One region of the Paenarthrobacter sp. C1 genome, then DNA from elsewhere that is predicted to be linked to it. Evidence: predicted binding sites of a transcription regulator. Region 1 holds the regulator's gene; the other holds the start of a gene.
What was found. Region 1 encodes HrcA, which represses chaperone genes, less so after heat shock. Its sites were predicted from a motif close to TTNGCACTCGNNNNNNNCGAGTGCNAA; they were not measured.

Region 1 (3,382 bases):
ATGCTTTAAAGATGCTGCTGTGTTGCTGTCCAAGAATACCGGGCCGCGCGTCCTTCCCGGGACCAACGCCCCGGAAGCATGCCGGATCCTGATGATCCGGACCGTGGACTACGGGACGGTGAGGAAGTCGATGACTTCTTCCACACGCCCCAACAACGATGCCTCAAGGTCCGCATAGCTGTGCACTGCGCCCAGCAGGCGCTGCCAGCCCAGCCCGATGTCCTCCGCTGTTTCGTGGGGCCAACCGAAGGCCGTGAGAATCCCGGTCTTCCAATCAGTGCCGCGGGCAACGGCGGGCCATTGCTCGATGCCCAGGACCTTCGGCCGGATGGCCTGCCACACGTCCACATAAGGGTGGCCCACGATCAGGACGTTGCCTGCAGCGCCGGGGACAGTCATGGCCTCGGCCGCGATCCGGGACTCCTTTGAGCCCGCCACGAGGTGGTCCACCAGGATGCCAAGGCGGCGGCCGGGACCGGGTCGGAAGTCGGCAATGGCGGACTTGAGGTCGTCCACGCCGTGGAGCGGTTCCACCACAATTCCTTCAACACGGAGGTCGTCACCCCAGACTTTCTCCACGAGTTCAGCGTCGTGCTTGCCCTCCACCCAGATGCGGCTGGCCTTCGCGACCTGCGCCCGTTGCCCCTGGACCTTTACCGAACCCGAGGCCGTGCGATTCGCCTGAACCGCTGAAGCGGGCCGGCGAGGGGCCGGAGGCATCAACCTGATCGCTTGTCCTTCGAGAAGGAATCCGTACCCGAGTTGGAACGACTTAGTTTTACCGCGCCTGTCCTCGAGCGACACGATGTGCATGCCACCGGTCTTTTCCACCCGGGTGACTTCGCCCACCCATCCTGACTGGACGTCTTCGAGGACCATGCCGCGTTGCACCGGCACCTCAGGGAGCTGGCGTTTGGCTGGAGCGGTCAGGTCCTGCGGGCCCCAATTGTCGAAAGCCAAGGAATTCCTACCTCTGTGGTGATGTGAAAGGGGACAGGGGCGGGTTGCCGTCAGCCGGTATCGGGACGCCGCCCTGGATGCAGTCCTCGGACGGTTTCAATGCTAACAACGTGGTGGCTCATACTAGACTTGTTAGCACTTGGGCATGTTGAGTGCTAAGTGTGCGGTGATCCATTGGAGGTCCCGCGGGGACCGGTCCCATGGACCATGGCAGTCGTCAGGAGGTGTAGCAATGAGTGAGCCACGCAAATTGGAAGTGCTGCGTGCCATCGTTGAGGATTACGTGCATTCCCGGGAGCCGGTGGGATCGAAAGCCCTCGTTGAGCGTCATCACCTGGGTGTTTCCAGTGCCACCATCCGCAATGACATGGCTGTCCTGGAAGAAGAAGGTCTCATTGCCGCCCCGCATACCAGCGCCGGCCGAATCCCCACTGACAAGGGCTATCGCCTGTTCGTTGACCGCATCTCCCAGGTCAAGCCGTTGTCCGCCGCCGAGCGTCGGGCAATTCATTCGCTGCTTGAGGGACCCGACGACGTCGATGACATTCTTGAGCGCACAGTACGGCTCCTTTCCCAGCTGACCAACCAGGTCGCCGTCGTGCAGTATCCGCACTCGCACCGCGCATTGGTCCGCCACGCGGAGTTCGTTCTGCTGGCCCCCAAACAGGTGCTGGTGGTCCTCATTGCGGACACCGGGAGCGTCGTGCAAAAAGTCATCGACGCCGGTTCGGACGTGGGGAACGAGGCTTTGATGTTGTTGAGGTCACGATTCCTCGGCAGCATCGCCGGCACCCAGCTGGCACTCCTGCCGCAGGTGTTACCGTCGGTGGTGGCCCTTTGCCCGCCGGATCTTCGTGCCCTCGCCCAAAGGCTGGCCAATGGCTTGGAATCCCTGAGCGACACCAGCCGTGAGGAACGCATTCTGATGGCCGGTACGGCCAACCTCGCACGTTCCAACGTTGACTTCCCGCTAAGCATCGGTCCCGTGCTTGAAGCCCTTGAGGAACAAGTTGTCATGCTCCGGTTGTTGTCGGACATGGGAGACGATCCCCGGGGCGTGACAGTCAGCATTGGCCGGGAGAATCCGTACGACGGCCTGGCCGAGGCCTCTGTAGTGGCCACCGGCTACGGTTCCGGCGCCAAGGTGGGAATCCTTGGACCGACCCGCATGGACTATCCCACCACCATGGCAGCAGTTCGTGCCGTGGCCCGTTACCTTTCCCGCATTCTCGGCGGCTGAACACCGGCCCGGGAAAACATCCGCAGTACAACCAGGAAGAGATACCGACTTTGAGCAGCCACTATGACGTTTTGGGAGTCTCGCCGGAAGCCACCGGGGAAGAGATCAAAAAGGCGTACCGCAAGTTGGCGCGGAAACTCCACCCGGACGTAAACCCGGGTGAAGATGTCGCGGAGCAGTTCAAGGCCGTGACGCACGCTTACGAAGTGTTGTCAGATCCCCAGAAGCGTCGCGTCTACGATGCCACGGGCAACGAGAACGGCACTGATAACGGCTTCGGCGGCGGCTACGCCGGCCAGGGCTTCGCCTTCCAGGACATCTTCGACACGTTCTTTGGCGGCGGCGGTGGACACGGAGGGCCCGCCTCCCGCGTACGACGTGGCCAGGACGCCCTTATCAGCGTTCGGATCGACCTCAAGGATGCCGTGTTCGGCGTCAACAAGAAGCTTGAAGTGGACACAGCCGTGGTCTGCCCCACCTGCGACGGCAGCTGCTGCCGCCCGGGCACCCACCCTGAACGCTGCGACATCTGTGGTGGCAGCGGCCAGGTTCAGCGCGCCGTCCGCTCCATCCTGGGGCAGGTCATGACCACCGCCCCCTGTGGTTCCTGTGAAGGCTTCGGCACCGTCATCAAGGATCCCTGCAACGAATGCAACGGCCAGGGACGCATCAGGAGCCGCCGTTCGCTCACCATCAAGGTTCCCGCCGGCGTCGCTACCGGTACGCGAATCCAGCTGTCCGGCCAGGGCGAAGCAGGACCCGCAGGTGGTCCGGCCGGTGATCTCTACGTGGAGATCCGCGTCAACAACGATTCCACGTTCGTACGCGAAGGCGACGACCTCCACGCCACCCTCAGCGTGCCCATGACGGCTGCTGCCTTGGGGACCGACGTGCAGCTTGAGACGTTCGACGGCGCACAGGACATCGAAGTGAAGGCAGGCACGCAGTCCGGAGAGGTCATCACCCTTCGTGGCCTCGGCGTAACGCACCTGCGGGGCTACGGCCGCGGCGATCTCAAGGTTCACCTGCATGTGGAAACACCTACCAAACTGGACCATGCACAGGAAGAACTCCTCCAGCAGCTTGCCAAGCTCCGCGGTGAGCAGTTCACCGAAGGAAAACTGGTGGCCAGTGGTGGCATGTTCGCAAAGCTCCGGGACAAGCTCGGTAACCTGTAGCGGT
Region 2 (3,382 bases), 1.3 Mb from region 1:
CAATGGATAGGTGTCACAACTTTTAACAGAAAGTCGTACTAGCAGCTGGTGCAGCCGCCTTGGAATTCTTTCCCAGGCTGCACCAGCCTTCTTTTGCCCACGCGCTCTTTCGCCGAGGGGTTGGCTCTCGGCACTTTGGGGGCGCCCTTTCGCCGAGGGGTTGGCTCTCAGCACTTTGGGGGCGCACCTTTCGCCGAGGGGTTGGCTCTCAGCACTTTGGGGGCGCACCTTTCGCCGAGGGGTTGGCTCTCGGCACTTTGGGGGCGCACCTTTCGCCGAGGGGTTGGCTCTCGGCACTTTGGGGGCGCACCTTTCGGTCGAAACCTCGCCCCTCGCGGAAACCACGACGGCGGTCCGCCGGGTTTGGGCGGCCACCCAAACTGCCCTGCGCCACATTTGTGGTTCCGCGCCACCCAAACTGCCCTGCGCCACATTTGTGGTTCCGCGCCACCCAAACTGCCCTGCGCCACATTTGTGGTTCCGCGCCACCCAAACTGCCCTGCGCCACATTTGTGGTTCCGCGCCACCCAAATTTGGGTGGCGTCAATGCGTATCCATGGCGGCCATCGGTTTGCGCGTCATAAACGCTCGACGCCGGCCGAGGCGTCGGCACCCACCTCGCCGAGGGGTTGGCTCTCGGCACTTTGCAAGCACACCTTTGGGTCGAGACCTCACTCCTCGCGGCAACCCACAAGACGCTCGAACGCTCACTCACAACTGCGGGCCGTAGATGAACTCCTTGGCATGATTGACGGCCTTCTTGAAGGCGTCGTTGCGAAGTGTCACCTGTTCCTGGTTGGCGCCTCCTTTTGGTTCCACGAACGTGGTGGGTCCGGGGCGCAGCATCCAGATGTCACCTGCCGGCGGCAAATAGAACACCCCGAAGGAGCGATGCTCTGGATCGTCGGTCCAGATAGGGACGACGGCGACCGCGGCACCGGTGTCCGGGTTGATCCACTGCGCCCGGGGAAGGGGTTGTTCGTGGACTTCCGGGTCCAGGAACGGCGCTGTCCCCCTGCCCCAGCGTTGTTCGAACCGCTCGTAGAACGCGGGGATGATGTGGCCGTCATACGGACGCCAAGCACTCATGGATTACTCCTTGGTGTTCTCAGGTTTCTGGACGAAGGTTCCCAACGGGTGGGCCCAAAGGTGAGCGGTGACTGCTCGCCGCTCGTCCCAGGCCGTGGTTCGCGCCTGTGCACCCGGACCTTCACGGGTGTTCCGCCGGCACCAACAATGGATCCACTCCGCCGCGCCCGATCGTATGCCGCCCGCTTTCCTGGGTCCGACAACACGACGTACGCCTGCATGATGGCGTGCAGTTCCTGGAGGTCGGCCGCGGAGGTGGCGTCGCCGTCGTCGACCTTTTGGCGGGTGTCCGGGTGGTGGGTTCGCAGCAGTGCGCGGTAGGCGCGGGTGATTTCACGCGCCGTCGCGTCCGGCGGCACGTGGAGGGTGGCGTAGTAGTCGGGTTGCGTACTCACTGCGGGTTCCGGTTCATGCTGCGGATCAGGCGATGGCCCCCGGCCTGGGCCGGGGGCCATCAATCGGGAGACGACGGGCGGGGGGTCGCTTTCATGTGCGCTAAGAAACGCTGTGACGTGGCACGAAGCCTGCGCCCGACTTTTCCGATGCGGCCGCCTCCGTCGTTCCCGGTCGCTGCCCTGCCGGTCGGCCACCCCCGGGTGAGCCTTCCGGCAGGACGGACTGGATTATGCGTTGATCTCCTGCCTCTGCCCATTGGATGTGATTTCAATGCGCCGTGGCTTGGCCTTCTCGGCGACGGGGATGCGGAGTGTGAGTACCCCGGCGTCGTAGCTGGCCTGGACGCCATCGGTGTCCAAAGTGTCACCCAGGATGAGTTGCCGGCTGAAGACACCCTGCGGGCGCTCGGCGGCAATCATCTCCGTGTTCTCGCCCGCGGGCGACTTCCGTTCTGCCTTTACCGTCAGGACGTTCCGTTCGACATCCAACTCCACCGAATCAGGGCTTACGCCAGGCAGATCGAAGGCAACAACGAATTGTCCGTCCTCCTGCCATGCATCCATCGGCATTCCGGCCGGGCGTGCTGTTGTGCCAAAAACCTGTTGGGCGAGCCTGTCGAATTCGCGGAACGGGTCAGTGCGCATCAGCATTGGGTTCTCACTCCTTTGGTTTTGATGCTGATTCTGTTGTAGGTTCCAGCCTGTTCGATCTTTGTTGGCTGGTATAGATTTTTTATAGCACTGGTGAGAGAGTGGTGCAAGTAGCTTTTTGGAAGATTTCGGAGGTTCTTATGGCGGTTTCGGATCGCGCGACTGCTGCCCAGGAGCACGACGGCGGTTTGCCCACCCCAGCGTCCGACGGCCGCCCTGATGGTGGCCGGGACACGCAAGGGGTCTATGCGATCTCAGTTGCCGCGGAACTGGTGGGAACCGGGCAGCAGAACATCCGGCAGTACGAGCGCAAGGGTCTGCTCACCCCCGAGAGGACCGACGGCGGCACGCGCCGCTACAGCGAAAACGACCTGACCACACTGCGCCGGATCGGGGTGCTCCTGGACGAAGGGTTGAACCTGGCCGGTGTGAAGCGGGTGCTGGAGCTCGAGGAGGAGAACCGCGGGCTGAGCGAGGACAACCGTGGGCTGAGTGAGCACAACGAGGAACTCCGCGCGGACAACCGGGGGCTGCGGAAGGATTTGAAGAGGGCACAGGGTGGGCGACCAACCGAACATCAGTAAGTCGCTTCCGGCTTTCCTACTCCCAGTGCGAGTGTCTTCTTCAAGACTCCCCCTGCTTGCTGCGAGTCGGAGACCAGCCCAACCCACCTGTTAACCCACTCTTCCCGCACAGGCCACCCCCGCGCACCCAGTAAGCCACCCGCCGCGACCACCGTGGGAGGCGTGAGGATCGCAATCGTCGCCGAATCATTCCTGCCACTGATGAATGGGGTCACCCATTCGATACTGCGGGTGCTGGAGCATCTGCAGGAGCGCGGGGATGAGGTGATGGTGATCGCGCCGTCGACCTCGGACACTGATGTTTCGAGCGTCGAGAAGGGCGCGTATGTGCACCGGCTTCCCTCGGTGCCGCTGGCCGGTTACACGAATGTGCGGGTGGCGTTGGGTGGTGTGAATCGGGTCAAGCGAATCCTTGCCGATTTCGCGCCCGACGTCGTTCACCTCGCCTCCCCTTTTGTCCTCGGCTGGCGCGCCGTGCAGGCCGCCCACCAACTCGGCATCCCGACGGTCGCGATCTACCAAACTGAAGTCCCCAGCTACGCGGGCCGCTATGGCGTGCCGTTCCTGGAGAACTGGGCCTGGAACCGCGTGGACAACATCCACCTCCTAGCCACCCGGAACCTGGTGCCGTCCACTTTCGCGCTGAACCAGTTGCGCGGACGC

Region 2: ACNAOU_RS05800 (Hsp20/alpha crystallin family protein) is a predicted target of HrcA. The motif match lies at 2,220-2,246, and genes of this name have one in related genera.

Annotation. Positions count from the first base shown of each region.
Region 1 covers NZ_CP186052.1:2,468,760-2,472,141, reverse strand. The annotation lists gene ACNAOU_RS11550 (DUF3097 domain-containing protein) at 109-960, opposite strand; gene hrcA (heat-inducible transcriptional repressor HrcA) at 1,193-2,200, shown strand; gene dnaJ (molecular chaperone DnaJ) at 2,251-3,378, shown strand; gene ACNAOU_RS11535 (16S rRNA (uracil(1498)-N(3))-methyltransferase) at 3,381-3,382, shown strand, end outside.
Region 2 covers NZ_CP186052.1:1,204,137-1,207,518, reverse strand. The annotation lists gene ACNAOU_RS05810 (hypothetical protein) at 712-1,089, opposite strand; gene ACNAOU_RS05805 (J domain-containing protein) at 1,086-1,484, opposite strand; gene ACNAOU_RS05800 (Hsp20/alpha crystallin family protein) at 1,713-2,135, opposite strand; gene ACNAOU_RS05795 (MerR family transcriptional regulator) at 2,276-2,719, shown strand; gene ACNAOU_RS05790 (glycosyltransferase family 4 protein) at 2,882-3,382, shown strand, end outside.